4 regions of the Mesorhizobium sp. L-2-11 genome follow, and region 1 is predicted to be linked to each of the others. Evidence: predicted binding sites of a transcription regulator. Region 1 holds the regulator's gene; each other region holds the start of a gene.
What was found. The regulator PhoB, encoded in region 1, activates phosphate uptake and scavenging genes when phosphate is short. The targets are predictions, from matches to a motif close to TGTCATNNANCTGTCAT.

Region 2: a site for PhoB is predicted at 2,681-2,697, ahead of JG739_RS18710 (esterase-like activity of phytase family protein). Genes of this name have one in related genera too.
Region 3: a site for PhoB is predicted at 2,227-2,243, ahead of ugpB (sn-glycerol-3-phosphate ABC transporter substrate-binding protein UgpB). Genes of this name have one in related genera too.
Region 4: a site for PhoB is predicted at 3,743-3,759, ahead of JG739_RS21975 (RNA degradosome polyphosphate kinase). Genes of this name have one in related genera too.

The regions. Positions count from the first base shown of each region.
Region 1 is NZ_AP023257.1:1,247,388-1,253,012, forward strand. Features, by position in the region: gene pstC (phosphate ABC transporter permease subunit PstC) at 1-329, shown strand, start outside; gene pstA (phosphate ABC transporter permease PstA) at 322-1,935, shown strand; gene pstB (phosphate ABC transporter ATP-binding protein PstB) at 1,948-2,763, shown strand; gene phoU (phosphate signaling complex protein PhoU) at 2,800-3,507, shown strand; gene phoB (phosphate regulon transcriptional regulator PhoB) at 3,524-4,213, shown strand; gene JG739_RS06020 (ROK family protein) at 4,433-5,625, opposite strand, start outside.
Region 2 is NZ_AP023257.1:3,910,016-3,915,640, reverse strand. Features, by position in the region: gene pssA (CDP-diacylglycerol--serine O-phosphatidyltransferase) at 1-87, shown strand, start outside; gene JG739_RS18710 (esterase-like activity of phytase family protein) at 422-2,620, opposite strand; gene JG739_RS18705 (glycoside hydrolase family 25 protein) at 2,772-3,788, opposite strand; gene JG739_RS18700 (hypothetical protein) at 4,008-4,256, opposite strand; gene JG739_RS18695 (GFA family protein) at 4,550-4,948, opposite strand; partial or broken gene JG739_RS18690 (alpha/beta fold hydrolase) at 5,158-5,625, opposite strand, start outside.
Region 3 is NZ_AP023257.1:1,374,854-1,380,478, reverse strand. Features, by position in the region: gene ugpA (sn-glycerol-3-phosphate ABC transporter permease UgpA) at 1-773, opposite strand, end outside; gene ugpB (sn-glycerol-3-phosphate ABC transporter substrate-binding protein UgpB) at 857-2,164, opposite strand; gene tlpA (thiol:disulfide interchange protein TlpA) at 2,403-3,089, opposite strand; gene argH (argininosuccinate lyase) at 3,123-4,523, shown strand; gene JG739_RS06640 (lipoprotein) at 4,591-4,797, shown strand; gene lysA (diaminopimelate decarboxylase) at 4,850-5,625, shown strand, end outside.
Region 4 is NZ_AP023257.1:4,578,879-4,584,503, forward strand. Features, by position in the region: gene ppx (exopolyphosphatase) at 1-1,381, opposite strand, end outside; gene JG739_RS21975 (RNA degradosome polyphosphate kinase) at 1,381-3,582, opposite strand; gene JG739_RS21980 (zinc-finger domain-containing protein) at 3,936-4,181, shown strand; gene JG739_RS21985 (FAD-dependent monooxygenase) at 4,197-5,426, shown strand.

The sequences.
Region 1 (5,625 bases):
CCAAGTCGGAAACCATCCGCAAGGTGGTCCTTCCCGCTGCCCTTCCGGGCATCGTTTCGGCGATGCTGCTTGCCGTCAGCCGCGCAATTGGCGAAACAATGATCGTCGTCATGGCGGCGGGGCTGGCGGCAAACCTCACGGCCAACCCGCTCGAAGCGGTCACCACCGTGACCGTGCAGATCGTGACGCTGCTGGTGGGCGATCAGGAGTTCGACAGCGCCAAGACGCTTGCAGCCTTCGCACTCGGCCTGGTGCTGTTCTGCATCACGCTTACCCTCAACATCGTCGCTTTGCGCGTCGTCCAGAAATACCGAGAGCAATATGACTGATGCGATCTCGTCATTCGGCGCCGTCGGACGGCCGGTCAGTATTCATACCGACGATGCCGCGAAGGCGCGGCTGAAGGGCCGCTACCGCACGGAAACGTGGTTCAAATGGCTTGGCGCCGCAGCTGTCGCGTTGGCCGGTTTGTTCCTTGTGCTGCTCCTGTCGACGATCGTCACGCAGGCGATTCCTGCGCTGCGGCAGAACTATGTGACGCTGCCGATCGATCTTTCGGCGGCCAAGGTCGACCCGGCGAAACTCGATGAGGTGAATTACGACGCCATCGCTCAGGAAGCGCTTACGGCAAAATTTCCTAATGTGACGAGCCGCCAGGACAAGCGCCTGCTGCGCGGGCTGATTTCCACCGGCACAGGCGTGTTCCTGCGCAAGGATATTGCGGCTGATCCGGGGATGCTCGGAGGAACGGTGGACTATGCGGTTCCACTTGACGATTTTGCCGACCTCTACCTCAAGGGTTTGCTTGCCGACGTCGGTTCAGACGAAGCGATTTCGACAAGCGTCACGCCTTCGCAAACCAGCGGCGACATCGATCTGACCTTCGGCGACGATGCCATGCTGGCGCTGGCGCGCGGCCATGGTGCGACCGAGGGGGAAAACGGCATGCTCACGCTGACAAGCGGCGCGTCGTCGCTGCTGGTCGCGTTCAATGGCGGCACGGTCAAGCTGACCGCGCTGTCGCCTGCGGCCAACGGTACAGTGATCGCAAAGGGCACGGTGATCGAGGCGCTGGACAGCACGGCGCCCGCCGCGAGCGGCCAGGCATTCCTGCGCGTCATCGAGACGCCGGAAGCATCGCGAAAGATTTCGGACAAGGTGATTGTCTGGCTCGACATGCTGAAGAGCGCCGGCCTGATCGAAAGCCGGTTCAACTCGATCTTCTTCTTCACCGGCGCAAGCCGCGAGCCGGAACTGGCCGGTGTCTGGGGCGCGGTCGTCGGATCGTTCCTGACCATGATCGTAACGCTGGCCATCGCCTTCCCGATCGGCGTTTCAGCGGCGATTTATCTTGAGGAATTTGCGCCCAGGAACCGGCTGACGACGATGATCGAAGTGAATATCAACAATCTGGCGGCGGTGCCTTCGATCGTCTTCGGCCTGCTTGGGCTTGCCGTATTCCTGAATTTCTTCGGCATGCCGCGCTCAGCCCCGGTGGTCGGCGGCATGGTGCTGGCGCTGATGACCCTGCCGATCATCATTATCGCCTCGCGCGCTTCGCTGCGCGCCGTGCCGCCGTCGATCCGCGAGGCGGCGCTCGGCATCGGAGCGTCCAAGGTCCAGACGGTATTCCATCACGTCTTGCCGCTGGCGATGCCGGGCATCATGACCGGCACCATCCTCGGAATGGCGCATGCGCTGGGCGAAACCGCGCCGTTGCTGATGATCGGCATGGTCGCCTTCATCGTCGACATTCCCGGCGGCTTCACCGATCCCGCGACGATCCTGCCGGTGCAGATATTCATGTGGGCGGATTTCCCGGAAGCCGGGTTCCAGCAGAAGACTTCGGCGGCGATTTTGATTTTGCTGGTGTTTTTGGTCATCATGAATGCCATCGCGGTGATACTGCGCAGGCGCTTCGAGCGGCGCTGGTAAGGAGTAGAGGATATGAACTTCATGACGGAAGCCGGCGTCGAGCAGAAACTGAGCAGCGCAACCAACGCCCCTTCGATCAAGATGAAGGGCGAAAAGGTCTCTGTTCACTACGGCGAGAAGCGAGCCCTGTTCGACGTCGATCTCGATGTCCGCGAGCATCAGGTGACGGCGTTGATCGGGCCATCGGGCTGTGGCAAGTCGACGTTCCTGCGGTGCCTGAACCGAATGAACGACACGATCGATATCGCACGGGTGAGCGGCAAAATCACGCTCGACGGCGAGGATGTCTACGACCCGAAGATCGATGTCGTCGAGCTGCGGGCCCGCGTCGGCATGGTATTCCAGAAGCCGAACCCGTTTCCGAAGTCGATCTATGAAAACGTCGCCTACGGTCCGCGCATTCACGGCCTGGCCAGGAGCAAGGCCGAGTTGGACGGCATTGTCGAATCGAGCCTCAAGAAGGCCGGCCTGTTCAACGAGGTCAAGGATCGCCTGCTCGAGTCGGGTACCGGTCTGTCCGGCGGACAGCAGCAGCGCTTGTGCATCGCCCGCGCCATCGCCGTGTCGCCGGAAGTGATCCTGATGGACGAGCCCTGTTCGGCGCTCGATCCGATAGCCACCGCCCGCGTCGAGGAACTGATCGATGAACTTCGCGAGAACTACACGATCGTCATCGTCACCCATTCGATGCAGCAGGCGGCGCGCGTGTCGCAACGCACGGCGATGTTCCATCTCGGCTATCTGGTCGAGGAGGGCGCGACCGACAAGATGTTCACCAACCCCGACGACAAGCGCACCCAGGACTACATCACCGGCCGGTTCGGCTGAGCGGGTCCGGCGAATTTCGAACACGAGGACAGCACCATGGGTGAACACACCGTCGCTTCTTTCGACGAGGAACTGGAGCATATCGACCGCCTGATCCGCGACATGGACGAGCTCGCCGCCGCAATGGTCGCAGCTTCGATCCGCGCGCTGCTCGCGTCGGACAATGCGATGGCGCAGCGCGTCGTCTCGGACGACGCCATCATGGATGCGCGGCAGCGCGAGCTCGACGACAGCGCCATCACGCTTATCGCCAAGCGGCAGCCGATGGCGCAGGATCTGCGCGCCGTGGTTGGCGCAATCCGCATGGCCGGCGATCTCGAGCGCATCGGCGATCTGGCCAAGAATATAGCCAAGCGGGTCAGCGCAGTCGGGCAGAGCGCGACGCCGCGGAATCTGTCGCACGGTATCGACGCGATGGCGGATCTGGTTCTTGTGCAGCTCCGCGGCGTGGTCGAGCACTATGTGGCGCGCGATGCCGGCGCGTTGAAGGAACTGCGCGCCGACGACCAGAAGATCGACGTGAAATACACGGCGGTTTTCCGCGAGCTCCTGACCTACATGATGGAGGATCCGCGCAACATCACCGCCTGCACGCACCTTCTGTTCTGCGCCAAGAATCTCGAGCGTATCGGCGATCATGTCACCAACATCGCCGAAAACGCCTACTTTGTCGTGACCGGGCAGCAATTGCCGGCGGATCGCCCGAAGCTCGACGAAACGACGATGTCGGCGCCGGCGACATGACAGGAGTGACCGGCCGATGATCGCGCCGCGCATCATGGTGGTGGAGGATGAAGAGCCGCTGGGCGTCCTCCTCCGTTACAATCTTGAATCCGAAGGCTATCAGGTCGAGGTGGTGACGCGCGGCGACGAGGCCGAAATCCGGCTGCAGGAAAACGTGCCCGATCTTTTGGTGCTCGACTGGATGGTGCCGGCGGTTTCCGGCATCGAGCTTTGCCGGCGCCTTCGGGTGCGTCCCGAAACCGAGCGGCTGCCGATCATCATGCTGACCGCGCGCGGCGAGGAGAGCGACCGGGTGCGCGGCCTTTCGACCGGAGCCGACGATTATCTGGTCAAGCCGTTCTCGACACCGGAATTCATGGCCAGGGTCAAGGCGCTGCTGCGCCGCGCCAAGCCGGAAGTGCTGTCCAGCGTGCTCAAGGTCGGCGACATCATGCTCGATCGCGAATCGCACAGGGTCTATCGCAAGAAGAGCGAGATCCGGCTCGGGCCGACCGAATTCCGGCTGCTCGAATTCATGATGCGGCATCCGGGCCGGGTTTTTTCGCGCAGTCAGTTGCTCGACAATGTCTGGGGCGAGACGATCTACATCGACGAGCGCACGGTGGACGTCCATGTCGGCCGGTTGCGCAAGGCGGTCAACAATGGTCGCATGCCCGACGTCATCCGCACCATCCGCGGCGCAGGCTATGCGATCAGGGAAGACTAGGTTCCTCGGCGCGGAAGTTCTGACAGGTCGGGCGTACTTGCGTTGGCGGATCGCAGGCCTTCGCGATTAGCTGAAACGCCCATCGCTTCGTCATCCTTGGGCCGAGCAAGCCCTGCTTCGCCCTGGGATGACGAAGTTGGGAGGATTTCGGCCAATCCCGAATGTCTGCGATGGTCCAAGGAACCAACGGTGGATACTCCGGTACTCTTTCGGGTCAATTCAAGCCACGTCTCTCCTGATCGTGCCGGACTTCCCTTGTGCGCCGGGCGCGAAAATCTCCTGGTCGACGAAGCTCAGCGCCCGCATGGCGCAGCCTTCGCGGATCAGCGGCAGCTCGTTGGGCTCGGTGTCGAAGGAAATCGAACCCGAATGCTGGCCGCCGGCGGTCTGAGCAATGGCCTCGCGCAGCGCCGGCTCGATCAGGTCGAAGGCGGCAGCGCTGGCGCCGACCATGGCCACCGGCGCCGGATCGATCAGCGCGAACAGGCTGCCGAGCCCGAAGCCGAGCGCTTCGCCGGCCTTGCGGTAGGCTTCGCGCTCCGGTCCGTCCGTCTCGCGCGCCCGGGCCGCCAGGGCCCGCATCTCGGCGTCGCTGATATCGGCGACCGGCTCGGCGTCCTCGCTCAATTGCCTTGCGTTGCGCCAGATGGCGTAATTGCCGGCATAAGCCTCGACGCAGCCGCGCCGCCCGCAGCGGCAAAGCGCGCCGCCCGGCCGATGGATCATGTGGCCGAATTCGCCGCCTGAGGAGTGGGTGCCGGTGAACAACTCGCCCTTCAGCACCAGCCCCATACCGATGCCGTGCGAGAGCAGGATGGCGATGAAATCGTCACGGTAGCGATCCGGGTGGCGCCAGCGCAGCGCTACGGCCATCATGTTGCAGTCGTTCTCCATGATGGCCGGGATGCCGAACTCGCGTTCCAGAATGTCGGCGAAGGCGATGTTCGTCTGCGGCGTGATCGGCGACCACAACATGGCGCGCGCATGGGAATCGGTGATGCCCTGGATCGCCAGCGCGATGCGGGCGACGCTTTGGACGTCGAGGTCGGGATCTTCGAGCCGGCGCCGGACGATGGCGATACATTCGCCGATCAGCGCGTCACGCGACATGGTCAGCGTGTCCAGCCGGCGTTGTTCCTCGGCGACCACTTTTCCGGCATAATCGATGACGGCGACCGACAGGAAATTCAGCGACAACACAACTGTCAACACCGCAGCGGCTTGCGGATTGAGGCTGAGGCCGACCTGCGGCCGGCCGCGTTTCAGCGAAACCGTCTCGCTCGCCTTGCTCTCGGCCAATATGCCTTCCTGGATCAGGTCGGAAGAGATCGCCGATATGGTCGAATGGCTGAGGCCGGTGATTGCGGCGATCTCGGTCCGCGACGGCTGGCCTGCGCGGCGCACCGCCGAAA
Region 2 (5,625 bases), 2.7 Mb from region 1:
TCCATTCCGATGAGCTGGATGAGTTTCCGTCATGATGAGAAAATTCACGACGAAATCGATGTCGAAACCGCACAGATAGTAGAATGACATCTGGAAGCCTTGATGGCTGTCTAGGTCCCGGCTCGCGCAGGCAGCAACTACCTCGCGGCACGGCCGCCTCCCACCTATGGCGACCTTCCGAACGTCAGCAACGAGCAGCCGCGCCGCACTTCCCCGATCCGTGAGGGCGGTCTCGGGCGGGGTGCCAAGCCTCCGCTTCAATCTACTCTAGCCGGGTTTATGCACAGCTCTGAAGGGGAGTGGAGCTCGCCAGCGTTGATGCTGGGCTCCCCGGCGGGAAGAAGGTGGCCGCCCACGGGTCTTGCCTCCGGCAAGCCCGAGGACAGGCTCCGCGGGGCGGATGAGGGGGCATATAACACCCTCAGTTCACGGCGCTGATGTTGCCCAGGCGTAAAAACAGCGTTTCGCCGGAAGAATCGTCGACGCCGTCATTGTCGTTGGCGACGAAGATATCGCCGTTCTTGTCGATGGTGAACCCTTCGACCTTGTCGATGACATAGCCGTTGGTGGCTGATTTCAGGTCGCCGACGATGTCGCGCGCCAGCGTCTTTTCGACCAACGGCAGGTCGCCGCCGAGCTTGGCCGGTTTGAATGCATCGAGCGCCACCGAATAGACGCGCTTCACCTTGGCCAGGTCGCCGATCTGGTTGTCGCGTTCGACGATGTAGAGCTTGCCGTCATGCGCGGTGACCTCCGACAGGCCCATCCAGCCAGCTTCGGTCGCTTCGAGCGGGTAGCGCACCGCCGACCATTCCTTGGCCTTGGGGTTGTAGGCCAAAAGCTTGACCTGGTTTTTCGGATCGTCCGCCCATTCGCGCTGCACAGCCATCACCAGCGTCAGGTCGTCGCCCTCGCCGATGGTGGTGATGCCTTCGAGACCGAAGCGGCTCTGGTGGGCGAGCAGTTCCATCGGGAAGCCGATTTCCTGTTTGATCTCGCCCTTATCGTCGACGCGCAGGATGGCGTGCGGGACGAGCTTTGCCGGATCACCTTCATTGGCCAGCCAGAAGCCGCCTTCACCGTCGGCGACAAGACCCTCGATGTCGAGCTTCTGTGCAGGGTGGCCATCACGCGTGACGATGGTCTTGCCGGTGATCAGCGCCGGCGTCTGCGTGGCATCGATCTCGAAGATCGAGGGCGCGTTGGCGTAGAACGAGTCCGAGGCAGCGAACAGCTTGCCGGCAGCATCGCCGGCCGCGAGCGCCGAAAGCGCGCCCCAGCCGAGTGGCGTGCCGTCTGCCGTGGGCTTTGCCGTGATCATCGGATAAGTGGCGGGCCCCTCGGAGCGCTCGTAGATCATCACGTGCGAGCCGGCGAGCCCGTCCTCGACCAGGTCGGCCTCGTTGGCGGTGACCAGGAGATTGCGCGACGGGATCGCGACCAGGCCCTCCGGACCGATGCCGGACGGCAGGATCTGGACGAACTGAGGCTCGGCACCGGCGTCCTTGTAGACGCCGACGACGGAGCCACGCTCCGAAGCGACGAACAGCAGCCTGTCCTCGCCGAACGTGCCGGTCTCGAGACCTTCCGGCTCGATGCCCTTCTTGTTGCGATCGTCGGGATAATGGCCGGCATTGGCGACCTGGTGCTCGAAGGACGAACCGGAATCGTAGAGGACCTCGCCCTTCTTGCTGAAGATCGTGAAACCGCGCGTGCCGCCCTTGTAGTCGCCTTCGTTGGCGACGACGAGACGGTCATTGTCGAGCCATTTCACGGCGTCGGGTTCGCGCGCGACGTTTTCCATCTTGCCATCGAACGACAAGGCGCCGTTTTTCTTGGTGTCGATCTTGTCCAGCGTGGCCGAGCCCGCGGAGAAGTGGGTGACGATCGCGCCGGTTTCGGCGTTGACGATGGCGACGTGGTTGTTTTCCTGCAGCGTGACCGCTATCTCGCCGGCCCCATTGAAAGCGACGAATTCGGGCTCCGGATCTTGGCCCGCGACTTCGGCAATGCCCGCCAGGTCGACGGTCTTCATCGTCGCGCAATCCGGCTGGCCTTCGGCAAGCGTGAAAATTTTGAGGTCGCCGGCCGGCATCTGCGGAATTTCTCCGTCGTTCAGATCCTCGTCGCGCTCGTTCTCGATGGCGATGGCCAGAAACTTGCCGTCCTTGCTTAACGCCAGCGAGTCCGGCTGGCCGCCGAGGTCGCAGGTGCTTTCGATCGCCTTGGAGGCGAGGTCGATGATTGTGAGGTTGCCGGAAGGCTTGGCCTTGCTCTCAGACGTGTTGACGCCAGCCAGCACCTTGCCGCCGATGACCACGACCGAGGTCGGCTCGCCTGATATCTTGACGATGCCGCCGGCCTTGGGCGCCTTGGGATCGGCGATGTCGATGAAGCCGACCGCACCGAGCGGGCTATCGGAATAAACCAGCGTCATGCCGTCTTCGCTCGCCGTGATGATCTCGGACGAAGTCGGCGTGGTCTTCTCGACGTCCGCCGGCAGGTTACCGGCGACTGCGAAGCTCGCGACCCGGTTGAACATCATGTCGGCATGGGCCGGCAGCGAAACCGAGGCGGCAAGCGCTGCCGTCAGGACGAAAAGCGCGGAATGGCGGGGCACGGGTGGCGTCTCCTGTTCGAATGGAAGCCACCTGATTTGAGGGAACCACATTTCAAAGCGATGACGGATCGATGACACTTCCGCGACTGGCGGTCAGGTCCGTCGATATTCACCTCATGCTGGCCTGCAAATGGCGGCTTTCTTCGGCCGCCTACTCCGCCTCGGCCACCATCTGCCGTCCGCCAACCCAATTCCGCCAGGCTCTCTCGTCGCCGTGGAAGACGTTGAGGTCGATGCGGCCCCTCACCCCGTGCGACAGGCCGGAGCCGGAATACTGCCAGAACACCCATTTGCGGCCGGGATAGACCTTTGAAGGGTGCTGTGCCACCGCGCGCAGCCAGAAAGGATAGTCCAGAAATGCGCCTCTGAGATTGTCGCGGTAGAAATCAGGCGCGGTGTAGATGATGGGCCGCTGGCCGTAATGGCGCTCGAGCTTGTCCATGAAGACCTGCATCTTCTCCAGCACCTTTTGCCGCGACGGGCGCCGCTTGCAGCTGGATTCGCCGTTCCACTCGACATCGATCACCGGCGGCAAGGCGCCCTCGACCCTCGGCACGTTGCGGATGAACCAGTCGGCCTGCTCACCGGCGGTGCGGCACCAGTAGAAGAAGTGATAGGCGCCGCGCTTGAGGCCGGCGGAGTCGGCATTGCGCCAGTTCTTCCTGAACATCGGGTCGAGGTGATCGCCGCCGTCGGTCGCCTTGATGTAGGCGAAGTTCGCGCCCTGCGCGCGTAGCTTGCCCCAGTTCACGTTGCCCTGCCAGCGCGAGACGTCAACGCCGTGAACGGCGAGGTGTCTGGGCGATGCCCTGCCGAAATTGATCGGCTTGGCGTCACGGAAACGATAACGCTGGACCGGCTCGGCAAGCATCGGCGCTGCCCGTGCCAGCCGCTTCGGCGCCACCAGAGCAATCGGCTCGACCGGTGGCTCGATGCTTTCGGCAGGCTCCAGAGTGGCCATCGCCACAGTCTGCTCGGTCGCCTCCTCCTGCGCGAAGTCGGGTTCGGCATCGACAGCGCCGACCGACGCCACCGGCGCCGGCGGCCGCACAACCGAGCTGGTCGTCTCACTGGACGGCACTTGCAGCGCGTCGACGCCGGACGTGGATGTGCAGCCGGCAAGGCAAAGTGACGCGATCGAGAAGATGACGACGCCTGATAACCGCATCTGGACCTGTACGCAGAACACAACAGACCGAGGGCAAGACAACGCCGCCGGACAAACCAGTCCGGATTACTAACGAGAAATTACCAACAAAGTTTGAATCAAATTGTTAGGGCAGATGGGCTGGGCAAGACACTCGCTCTATCACCGCAGCGGTGAGAGCCTGGAAACGCCGCAGGACCGAGAGGGCGCGAAGGATCGCCGACGCCTGCAGCCCGCTGCCTAGCCGCACAACCACAGCTTGTGGCAGCTCTCGGCTACCATATGAGCGGGCGGGACCGAGCGGTCGGTGCCAAGGCGATCGGAGTTTGGGCGATCGGTGACAGGATTGACCGGCGCATCATCATCCCGGCGAACCTTTTCTTCAAGCAGCGAGCGAAGCTCGGCCGGCTGCACGCGGTCACGCTCCATCACCAGCTTGACCATCGGATCGCTCAAAAGCTCATCCAGGGTGTTAATTCTGTCGTCCATCCGTCGCCTCCTTCGACTGCCGACCCGCAGCTAATAGATAGGCGGCAATGATGGCTCGCCAATGACGCTTTGCCGACTATCTCGTGTCCCGGACGAAAAAAATTTGAGCACGCCTTTGCCTTCTCCCTTCTGGGAGAAGGTGGCCGCGAAGCGGCCGGATGATGGGTGCTCCAGCTTGGCGCCAACCGCGCTCCGGCCAGCACACCTCAACCGTCTTGGCGCTGCGCGCTAATCCACCGCCCGGGGCGAGTCAGGGGCCTTGCCCGCCCTTCGAGCCACACAAGGGGAGAAGGTTAAGCGGGCGGCGGGGCGCCTTCATATTGCGGCAGTCCGTCGTCGAGCTGTACCCAGGGCTGCTTCGAGGCGGTCCAGATATGCATCTGCGGCTTGAACATGGAAGGATCGTCGAGCGAGCCGGAGGTGATGCCGATGATACCGGCGGAGTCGCGCCGGGAAAACAGCGTCGTGCCGCAGCCCGGGCAAAAGCCCCGCTTGAGATCGGGCGAGGAATTCACCGTTGCCACCGGCCCGTCGATGGTCACGTCGTCGATGCGGAACAGCACGCGGGCGTTGAAGGCCGCGCCAAGCGCCTTCTGGCAGAGCCGGCAATGGCAGACGCGTTCGTTGATCGGCGCGGCATCGGTACGGTAACGTACCGCGCCGCACAGGCAGCCACCCCCATATTTCGCCATTACCTGCGCCCTCTTTGTGAAGATTGTCGGCAAGGTAGCTGCCGGCAGAGCAGCGTCAATTGAAAAGCCTTGATAGGGCCATCTATGGCTGTGATGCGGGAGATGCCATTGGCCTACGAAGTGTGCCGCGATTGCCAAGGCTTATAGCCGGCTTCAGAGCCTTTCCGGCCGTCTCGCTGGATATGGCCGGACAGGCAGTTGTCCGGTGGTTATTCCGTTTCGCTGATGACCTCGTCCCAAGTCTTGACTTTGGTCTCGCCATTGAGGAAGGGCAGCGTGACTGCCGTCAGTTCCGGCGCGAAAAACACGTCGTAGTGGGTGCGGTTCGGCAGGATGGCCAGGCGGTTCTGCGACAGGTTCTCGCGCATCCAGCCGGCGTCCTTCAGTCCGCCGCCGAGCATCTGGTAGAACTTGACCTCGTGCTCGGGCCGGTACATGTCGCTGTCGCCGAACACCAGCATGACCGGCATCTTCAGCTTCGCCACATCGGCGGAGTAGTCATAGTCCTTGCGCATATGGGCGCCGAGCTGGTCGAGCAGTTTTGGAAAATCCTGCGGGCGCGGCGCGACCGCCACATAGGATTTGTACATCGGCGTGTCCTTCATCATGTCGGTCATCGCCGCGCCGACCTGCGCCTGCTGAGTACGCATGTCGGCATAGAAGCCGTCCGAGGCATA
Region 3 (5,625 bases), 130 kb from region 1:
ACGAAGCCGTCATTGTAGACCTTGTAGACCAGCGTCTCGGTCGTCTTGCCCGGCCCGCCGCCGGTGACGGCATGAACGATGCCGAAAGTGTCGAACAGGGCATAGACGGTGTTGACGACCAGCAGGAAAAAGGTCGTCGGCGCGAGCAGCGGGAAGACGATGGTCCAGAAGCGCTTGGTCTCGCCGGCGCCATCCATGGCCGCCGCCTCGATCAGCGTTTTCGGCACCGCCTGCAGGCCGGCGACGAAGAACAGGAAATTGTAGCTGATCTGCTTCCAGGCAGCCGCCGACACCAGCAGGATCATGGCGTGGGTGCCGTTGAGCAGCGGGTCCCATGCAATGCCCAGGCTTCTCAGCAAATAGGCCAACGAGCCGATCGAAGGATTGAACAGAAAAAGCCACAGCATGCCGGCAATCGCCGGCGCCACGGCATAAGGCCATATCAACAGTGTGCGGTAGAGGCCTTTGCCGCGCACTGCCTTCTCGGCCATGACCGCAAGCAGGAGGGCCACACCCATGGCGACGATCGCCGTCGCAAGCGAAAACACCACCGTGACCTTGATCGAGTTGAGGTAGGCCGGATCGGCCAGCACCTTGCGGAAATTGGCGAACCAGACGAACTTGGTCCTCAGCCCGAACGGGTCTTGCCTGAGCATCGACTGGTAAAGCGCCTGACCGGCCGGCCAGTAGAAGAAAACCAGTGTTATGGCGAGTTGTGGCGCCACCAGCAGGAAGGGCAGGATCTTGTTGGGAAAGACGATGCGTGGAGACAGACTGATTTCCCTCGCTATTCAGGGGTCGCCCACGCGAACTCGCGTGGGCGATATTCAAACCGACACTAACCGAGATAATCTCGTCAGTTCTCCAGCGCTTCCTCGATCGCGGCGTTGCCGCGCGTGACCGCATTGTCAAGCGCCTGCTGAGCGGTTTGCTGGCCGGCCAGCATCTTCTCCAACTCCTCGTTCTGGATATCGCGCACCTGCGGCAGATTCGGCAGGCGCACGCCCTTCGAGTTGTCGGTCGGCGCCTTGCCCGTCATCTGCAGGATGGGTGTCTCGCGGCCGGGGTTCTTTTCATAGAAGCCCGATTTCTTGGTCGCCTCGTAGGCGGCGAGCGTCACCGGCAAGTATCCCGACTTCTGGTGCAGATATTCCTGCACATCGGTCTTGGACAGGTAGGCGAAGAAGGCCGCGACGCCCTTGTATTGCTCGTCGGACTTGTTGCCGAACACCCACAGGCTGGCGCCGCCCGGCGTGGTGTTCTGCGGCGCGCCCTTGGCGTCGGTATCGTAGGGAAGCTGGCCGATGCCATAGTTCATGCCGGACTTGACGATGTCGCCGAGACCGCCCGACGATTCCGTGAAGATGCCGCATTCGCCGGCAAGGAATATCTGCTTGGCTTCGGAGGTGCGCCCGCCATATTTGAAGGTGCCGTCCTTGGCGAGATCCGCGAGCGCCTGGAAGTGGTTGACGAAAATCGGCGCGTTGATCTTGAGTTCGACATCACCGCCGGCCAGGCCGTTCTGCTGGGTGGCCCACGACACGTCATTCCATGCCGCAAAATTCTCCAGATGGATCCAGGTCAGCCAGGTCGAGGTATAGCCACAAGGGGCGGCGCCGCTCGTCTTGATCTTCTTGGCGGCTTCCCACACCTCGTTCCAGGTCTTGGGCGGGTTCACGTCGAGGCCGGCCTTCTGGAAGATGTCCTTGTTGTAGTAGAGGATCGGCGAGGAGGAGTTGTAGGGGAAGGACAGCATGGTGCCGTCCGGCTTCGAATAATAGCCGACGATGCCGGGCAGATACTGGCTCTTGTCGAAGGTCATCCCGGCACCGGTCATCACCTCGGCCACCGGCTTGATCGCACCCTCGGCCGCCATCATCACGCCGGTGCCGACGTCGAACACCTGGAGGATGTCGGGCGCCTGGCCGGCGCGGAAGGCGGCGATGCCGGCGTTCAGCGTCTCCGGATAGGTGCCCTTGAACACCGGAACCAGTTCATAGTCGCTCTGGCTGGCGTTGAAATCCTTGGAGATCTTGTCGACGACCTCGGCGTTGGCGCCGGTCATGGCGTGCCACCAGCTGATCTGCGTGGCGGCGAAGGCGGAGGTGGTGGAAAGCAGGGTCAAGGTGGCGGCAACACCGGCCGCGAAGCCGAAGAACTTCATGTTTCATCTCCCGTTTTGTCATTGGCGAAAGGGCACTCTCGCAAAGGCAATATGTGCCGCTCGTGACAATTGGACAACGGTTTTGTTGCGGATCGATGAACTTGATTTCCACTTAACGTGGCGCATGCTTCGAAATGAGAGCCGATGGAAAGCAATTGAAAAGCCGGCTTACCAATCGAACAACGACGACGACCGGTAATAGCCGGCGCCTAAAGAGCGCACTCTTGCGCGACATGCATTAGTCCGACTTGCCGAGCGCCGTCTCGACCAGCCGCTTGGCGTCCGGGCTCGACCATTCGGCCGGGCCGTTCATGTGGGCGATCAGGCAGCCTTCCGCGTCGATCAGCATGGTGACCGGCAGGCCGAGCGCCAGACCGCGCGTCTTGAGATCGTTGAACAGCGCCATCGTCGAATCGCGGTAGTAGCCGAGCGCCTCGACGCCGGTTTCCTCGAGGAACTTCTTCGGCTTACTGTCGTCGCCGGCATCAACGTTGACCGCGACGACCTCGAAGGCGTCGCTGCCCATTTCTTTCTGCAGCGCGTCGAACGCCGGCATTTCGGCGCGGCAGGGCGCGCACCATGTCGCCCACAGATTGAGCAGCACCGTCTTGCCGGCATGGTCGGCGAGCGTCATCGGCTTGCCGTCGGGGCTGTTGAAGGCAAGGCCCTTCAGCGATTGCGGCGGATCGGCCGGCAAAAGTGCTGCAACCTGGCCGGTGGCAGCCGCCGCCACCGTCCTGGCGCGGTCGGCCTTGGCGGCGCAGGCGACATCGTCCTTGCTGTCGCCAACCGCGACTTGAGCGGGGGCGTTGTTGCCAGAACCGCTTTCGCTGACATATACCGCGACCGCGCCGGCCAGCACGCCTGCCACCAAAGCGGCAAGGATGAGGCGCGGGGCCGGGAAAAATCGATTGCCGTCTGACATTTCTTAAACTGCTCCGGAGCACGGGTTATAGCGATGAACGACAAGAAGGCCAGCAACCAGATGTGGGGCGGACGTTTTGCCTCGGGTCCGGCCGCGATCATGGAAGCGATCAACGCGTCGATCTCGTTCGACCGCAAACTCTATGCGCAGGATATCAGAGGCTCGATCGCCCACAGCGAGATGCTGGCGCAAACCGGCATTATTTCGGCGGCCGATCAAGAAAAAATCGCTCACGGGCTGAACACGATCCTGGCAGAGATCGAAGCCGGCACGTTCGCGTTCTCGACCAGACTGGAAGACATCCACATGAATGTCGAGGCCCGCCTTGCCGAGCTGATCGGCTCGGCTGCCGGCCGCCTGCATACCGCCCGTTCGCGCAACGACCAGGTGGCGGTCGATCTCAGGCTGTGGGTCAAGGACGAGTGCCTTCGCGTCGCCGAGGCGCTGAAGGGCCTGATCACGGCGTTCCTGGAACGGGCCGAGGAGCATGCGGCAACGGTGATGCCGGGCTTCACCCACATGCAGGCGGCGCAACCGGTGACCTTCGGCCATCACTGCATGGCCTATGTCGAGATGTTCTCGCGCGACCTGTCACGTGTTCGCGACGCCATCGAGCGGATGGACGAAAGCCCGCTCGGTGCGGCCGCGCTTGCCGGCACCAGCTTTCCGATCGACCGGCACCAGACGGCCAGGGCGCTCGGCTTCCGCGAGCCGATGCGCAATTCCCTCGACAGCGTTTCTGACCGCGATTTCGCGCTCGAGTTTTTAGGGCTGGCGGCGATCTGCGCGACACATCTGTCGCGACTGGCCGAAGAAATCATCATCTGGTCGACGCCGCAATTCGGCTTCGTCAGGCTGTCGGACTCATTCTCCACCGGCTCCTCGATCATGCCGCAGAAGAAGAACCCCGACGCCGCCGAGCTGGTGCGCGGCAAGACCGGCCGCGTCACCGGCCATCTGGTTGGCCTGCTGACTGTCATGAAGGGCATTCCGCTGACCTACGGCAAGGACATGCAGGAAGACAAGGAATCAGTGTTCGACACCGCCGAGACGCTTGACCTGATGCTGGCGGCGATGACCGGCATGGTGCGTGACATGACGGTGAATGCCGCCGCCATGAAGAGGGCCGCCGGATCAGGCTATGCGACCGCGACCGATCTCGCCGATTGGCTGGTGCGTAGTCTCGGCCTGCCATTCCGCGAGGCGCACCACGTCACCGGCCGCGCCGTGGCGCTGGCCGAAGAGAGGAAGATCGGGCTCGACAGGCTGCCGCTGGAGGACTTGCAGTCCATTCACCCCGGCATCACGACGGACGTGTTTTCCGTGCTTGCCGTGCAGAACTCGGTGAAGAGCCGCACGAGCTTCGGCGGCACCGCGCCGTCCGAAGTGAGGAAGCAGATCCGATACTGGAAAAAGCACATCGCCAAGGCGTGATGCCGGGGTGCAAAGCCAGAAAAACTCGGCTAAAAGCGGCGGGCAAAAGTTTCGGACGGATGGATCGATGACCGCAAGCAGGATTTTGGTGACGCTCGCGCTGCTGGCGGCGCTGGCAACCGTAACGGCCTGCGGCAGGAAAGCCGGCCTCGAGACGCCCTATGAGGCGGCCGTGCAGGCGCGCAAGGACGCACAAAAGGCCGAGCAGCCCGTGCCGCCCGAGCCGGAAAAACCGGTCAAGGACAAGAAGTTCATTCTCGACCCGTTGATCTAGAGCCGATGAGATCGGCCGATCTCATCGTGCTCCAACTTCCGGAATCTCTGTTGTGAACCATTTCGACTACCGCGACGGCGTGCTGCATGCCGAGGACGTGGCGATATCAGATATCGCCGCAAGCGTCGGCACACCGTTCTATTGTTATTCGACGGCGACGCTGACCAGGCATTTCCGCGTGTTTGCGCAGGCCTTTGCCGGGCTCGACGCGCTGGTCTGCTATGCCATGAAGGCGAATTCCAACCAGGCGGTGCTGAAGATCCTGGCAAAACTCGGCGCCGGCGCCGACGTGGTCTCGGAAGGCGAATTGCGCCGCGCGCTGGCCGCCGGCATTCCGGCCAACAAGATCCTGTTTTCGGGCGTCGGCAAGACCGCGCGCGAAATGGATTTTGCGCTCTCGGCCGGCATTCTCTGCTTCAACGTCGAATCCGAGCCGGAATTGGAATTGCTGTCGACCCGCGCCACGGCGCTGGGCAAGGTGGCGCCGATCTCGCTGCGCATCAACCCGGATGTCGATGCCAAGACCCACAAGAAGATCTCCACCGGCAGGGCCGAGAACAAGTTCGGCATTCCTTGGCAGAAGGCGCGCCAGGTCTATGCCCGCGCGGCTGAACTGCCTGGCATCAAGGTCACCGGTATCGACACCCATATCGGCAGCCAGATCACCGAATTGCAGCCCTTCGACGACGCCTTCGCGCTGCTGATTGAACTGGTCGGAGTGCTGCGTGCCGACGGGCACGCCATCGAGCATATCGATCTCGGCGGCGGTCTCGGTATCCCCTACCGCGTCGACAACAGCCCGCCTCCCTTGCCCGACGCTTATGCCCA
Region 4 (5,625 bases), 3.3 Mb from region 1:
TCTGCCATTTCAGCCGCGGCATGACCCCCGGCATTGCCGCCGTCAGCAGGTAGACGACGCGCATCACCGCGGCCAGCACACGGGCACGCTCGATATAGCGCGGCGTCGCCAGCGCCTTGATTTCCGGCGCGATCGATTCGTTGAAGATGCCCTCATGACGGTAGGCGTTGGCCAACGCCAGGAAGGCGCGGCCGGGATGGTCGACGCCGATGAAGGAGGCGTGGGCAATGATGTTGAGCGACTGCTTGCCACGATATTCGGGATGCGCGCGCCAGCCGATGTCGGCAAGCAGGCAGGCGGCCTGGCGGTAACGCGCCTCGTCGACGGTCTCCTCGATGCCGAAGGCGGCGAAGGTCTTTCCCGTCCACTCGACAAGCTCTTGCGCGTGGGTAACCGAACGCGAACGCAGCCGGGCGAGTTCCTCCGAGGCCGAGATCAGCGGATCTGCCTTCTGCTCGGCTTTGTCGAGCAGCGAATAGAGAAAGCCCTCGCGCACGCCAAGCGCCGAGACGATGATCTTGGACGGCTGCATCGCCGCCATGATCTCCTGCAGTACGATGGCGCCATAAGGCAGCAGCGAGCGGCGGTTCTTTGAGACGCCCTCGATACCCCTTATCTTCTCGATCTCGCCCTTGGCGACCTGCTTGAGGAAGTTCGCAGCGCTGTCAATGCCGATCTCGTAATGGTGCATGACGCTCAGCGGATAGCTGGTCATTTCCATGTACAGCCGAGCGAGGTTTCGCCAGGTGCCGCCAACTGCATAGAACGGCCTGCCCTGCCCGCCTTTCAGCAGCCTTGCCTTTGCGAGCTCGTCGCGTGCTATCTTTGCCGCCTGGGCCAGCGAGTTCCTGGCCATGTCCTGCAGACGCAGGCCGCCCAGCGGCAGCGTGATGCCGTCGCCGATTGCCTCGCCATCGACGTCGACCAGTTCGAGGCTGCCGCCGCCGAGGTCGCCGGCGATGCCGTTGGCCGGGTGGAAGCCGGAAATGACGCCAAGCGCGGAATAGTGGGCTTCCTGGCGCCCGCTCAGCACCTGGACCTCGGTCTTGAGCACGTCTTCGGCGCGGTGGATGAAATCGGGGCCGTTGACCGCCTCGCGGGCGGCGGCGGTCGCCAGCACATACATACGCTCTGCGCCGGCCTGCTCGGACAGCGCGCGGAAACGCCGAAACTCCTCCATCGAACGGGTCACCGCCTCCGGATCGAGCTTACCGGTCGAGACGATGCCGCGACCGAGGCCGGCCAGCATCTTTTCGTTGAACAGCGTGGTCGGCGAGCGCGCCAGCCCCTCATAGACGACAAGCCGGATCGAGTTCGAGCCGATGTCGATGATGGACAGCGGTCGGCGGTCCTGAAGCCGGCCCTGGGACGTTGAAATCATCAGCCGGTCGCTGCGGCGTTTTTCTTGCGGCGCTTGAACTGCGCGATGCGCTTGGGCGCATGCGATTTCAGCGCATCGCCGCGTCCGGAAAGGCTCGGATTGGTCATGAAATATTCCTGCGCGTTGAACTGTTCCTCACCCTCCTCAAGCGTGGCGCGCCGGGAGGTTCCGTCAGCCAATACGTCGAAACTTTGCTGGTTGTCCATGATGTTGCCCAGCATGATCTGGCCGAGAACTTGTTCATGCACCGTTGGATTGGTGATCGGCACCATGGTTTCGACGCGACGGTCGAGATTGCGCGGCATCAAATCGGCCGATGAGATGTAGACGACCGCCCCGTCCGACGGCAGTCCATGGCCGTTGCCGAAACAATAGATGCGGCTGTGCTCGAGGAAGCGGCCGACGATCGACTTGACCCTTATGTTTTCCGACAGGCCCGGCACCTGGGGCCTCAGGCAGCAGATGCCGCGCACGACGAGATCGATCTCGACGCCGGCGCGGCTGGCGTCATAGAGCGCGTCGATGATGATCGGGTCGACCAGCGAATTCATCTTCATCCAGATGCGGGCCGGCCTGCCGTCCAGCGCATGGCCAATCTCGTCCGAAATGTGCCTGAGGATGCGCTTGCGCAGCGTGAACGGCGAGATGGCCAGTTGCATCTCCTCGGTCGGCTCGGCGTAGCCGGTGATGAAATTAAACAGGTGGGCGACATCGCGGGCGATTGTCGGAGCGGTGGTGAAGAAGGACAGGTCGGTGTAGATGCGCGCGGTGACGGGATGGTAGTTGCCGGTGCCGAGATGCACATAGTTGCGCAGCTTGCCGTCCTCGCGCCGCACCACCAGTGACATTTTCGCGTGGGTCTTCAGTTCGAGGAAGCCGAACACGACCTGAACGCCGGCGCGCTCGAGGTCGCGCGCCCAGCGGATGTTGGCTTCCTCGTCGAAACGCGCCTTGAGCTCGACCAACGCAGTCACCGACTTGCCGGCTTCCGCAGCGTCGACCAAAGCGCGCACGATCGGGCTGTCGTTCGAGGTGCGATAGAGCGTCTGCTTGATCGCCACCACTTCCGGATCGGCCATCGCCTGGCGCAGAAACTGCACCACCACGTCGAAGGATTCGTAGGGGTGATGAACGATGATGTCCTTCTCGCGGATGGCGGCGAAACAGTCGCCGCCGTGCTCGCGGATGCGTTCGGGAAAGCGCGGATTATAGGGCTGGAACTTGAGATCGTCGCGGGCAATGGCGACGATCTCGGAAATCTGGCTGAGCGCCAGCGGACCGGTGAGCACGCTGATCCGGCTCGACGAGACGCCAAGCTCGCCGGCGACGAACTCGCGCAGTTCGGCCGGCATCAGCTTGTCGAATTCGATGCGGATGACCGAGCCGCGGCGACGACGTTTCAGCGCCGTCTCGAACAGGCGCACGAGATCCTCGGACTCCTCCTCGACCTCGATGTCGCTGTCGCGGATGATGCGGAACGTACCGGAGCCCTTGACTTCGTAGCCGGGGAACAGCTTGCCGATATAGAGGCCGACCGCTTCTTCCAGCGGAATGAAGCGGACATCATGCTTGCGGTCAGGCAAGCGGATGAAGCGCTTCAGCGCCACCGGCAGACGCAACAGCGCGCTCATCTCCTCGCCATTCCTGCGGTGGCGCAGTTGCAGTGCCATCGAGAAGCCGAGATTGGGAATGAACGGGAACGGATGCGCCGGGTCGATCGAAAGCGGTGTGAGCACCGGAAACACCTGCTCCTGGAAATGATCCTCGAGCCAGGTCTTCTCGTCCTTGGTCAGGCCGTCGCGGCTGATGCTCTCGATGCCTTCCTTGTCGAGCAGCAGCATCAGCGCGGATAGACTCTTCTGCTGGTCCTCCTGCAGGCGCTCGACCTCGCGCAGCAATTGTTCCAGCTGTTGTTCGGGGGTGCGGCCGTCCGGGCTCTTCAGCGTGATGCCTTCGCGAACCTGGCCGGCGAGACCGGCGACGCGGACCATGAAGAACTCGTCGAGATTGGCAGCCGAAATCGACAGGAAGCGAACACGCTCGAGCAGCGGATGATTGGCGTTCAGCGATTCCTCAAGGACGCGGCGGTTGAATTGCAGCCAGGAAAACTCGCGGTTGACGAACCGGTCCGGGTTGCCGCCCTCTCGGCTCGCCACCTCGACAGTGGTGAATTCGCTCTGCACCGGCTTTAGTTCGTTCATGGTTCCTGCTCGTTTCGCACCCGCTGGCCACAGCGCCGCGCGTCTTTCCGGACGCGCAAAGACGCTCTACCACTCCTAAGCCACGCACGATCCCCGGCGAACCGAATTCGGTTTCGGGGCCATGCCTTAACCGGCTTAGCTTATCCTGTGACAGGCTTTTACGACAGTTTGATTTCATCGATCTTGCAAAGAGACTGCTTATGATCCAGATGCAATCCAGGTGCAGCGCGGCGCGTCCTTTGGACGCGTAATCCGGGCTGCAGCGGGCGCGTGCCCTTTGGACGCGCCAGGAACGCGGTGAATTTTGATTTTGCGCATGATCGGCGGTCATGCGGCAAATGCAGGAGACGACGATGGCAGGCGGTTCCATTCCCCATTTCCAGAACGATGCGGGCTATGCGGCAATCGACATCGGCGTCAAGGAATTCATGTGCACGGGCGCCAACCCGCCTTTCGACCATCCGCATGTGTTTCTCGACATGGGCGACGACGATGAAAAAGTCTGCCCCTACTGCTCGACGCTTTTTCGTTATTCGCCAAAGCTGAAGGCCACGGAAACGCAGCCTGCCGGATGCCTGTATATCGACCAGGCCGCCTGACGCGCACGCCATCCCATGGACGACCCCCGGTCCCGGCACGTCGTTATCGCCGGAGCCGGCGTCGCCGGACTGACCGCGGCACTGGCGTTTTCCGAGCGGGGTTATCTGGTGCGGCTGTTCGAACAGGCGCCGCGCCTCGAAGCGGCCGGCGCCGGCATCCAGCTCTCACCCAACGCGACGCGCATCCTTCGCCAACTCGGCGTGCTCGACCGGCTGTTGCCGGCGGCGGTGCGGCCGGAGGCGGTGGTGCTCAAGGACGCCGCCACGCTGCGTGAGCTGGCGCGGGTGCCGCTTGGCGAAGCAGCCGAAAGGCGCTGGCAGGCGCCCTATCTCGTCGCTCATCGGGCTGATCTGCAAGACGCACTGATGGCGCGCCTCGCCGAACAGCCGGACATCAGTCTCATCACCGGCGCGCGCGTCGGCGGCATCGCCACAGGACCGCGCCATGCCACGGCTACAGTCGAGATTGCCGGCAAGACAGTTGAAGCCGGCGGCTTTCTGCTGATCGGCGCCGACGGCGTCTGGTCGGCGATCCGGGCTTTTGGCGAGTTTGCCGCCAAAAGCCGGTTTTCGGGCGAGCTTGCCTGGCGCGCTACGATCGGTGCAGACAGTGTCGCAGGAGAAGCCCTTGCGGCGGTCGGCGCCGCCAATTGCGTGACCACCTTCCTGCATCCGGGTTTTCACCTCGTTGCCTATCCGGTCAGCAACGGCATGGCGTTCAACCTGGCTGCCTTCACCAGGGGCGAGATCATCGCCGAGCGCTGGTCGGGCCACGCCAACCCCAACATCCTCGTCGGCGCCATGCGTGGCACGGCGGCAGCGCTGGCCCGGCTTGCCGAGGATGCCGGCCCGTGGACCGCGTGGCCGATCCATACGGTCGACCAGTCCCTGCCATGGACGACGCCCGCCGGCATCGCGCTGATCGGCGATGCGGCGCATGCGATGACGCCGTTCGCGGCGCAGGGGGCGGCGATGGCGATCGAGGATGCCGCAACCCTTGCCGACTTCGTCGCCGCCTCGCCCGCCGATCGCTGGGGCGCGCTTGCCGCCTGGGAAAAGCTGCGCCGCCCGCGCATCGCCAAGGTCTCGCGCCGCGGTGCCGTCAACCGGCTCGCCTGGCATGCAGCAGGGCCGGTGGCGGTCGCGCGCAACCTGTTCCTGAAGTGGCGCTCGCCGGAGATGCTCGCGGCCGATCTCGACTGGCTCTATGGCTGGCGGCCGCCGGAGGTTGGCGATCGGCGATGAAAGCTCGATAGGCTGGCGGGACAGCGCCCCCCTCTGTCCTGCCGGACATCTCCCCCGCAAGGGGGGAGATTGGCCGTCACAGCAGCCTTCGCCAATCTCCAACGCTGCAGGAGTGAGCGGAGCGCCGAAGCTGCTGATCTCCCCCCTTGCGGGGGAGATGGCCGGCAGGCCAGAGGGAGGTGCGAAGGGATGAGGCGCT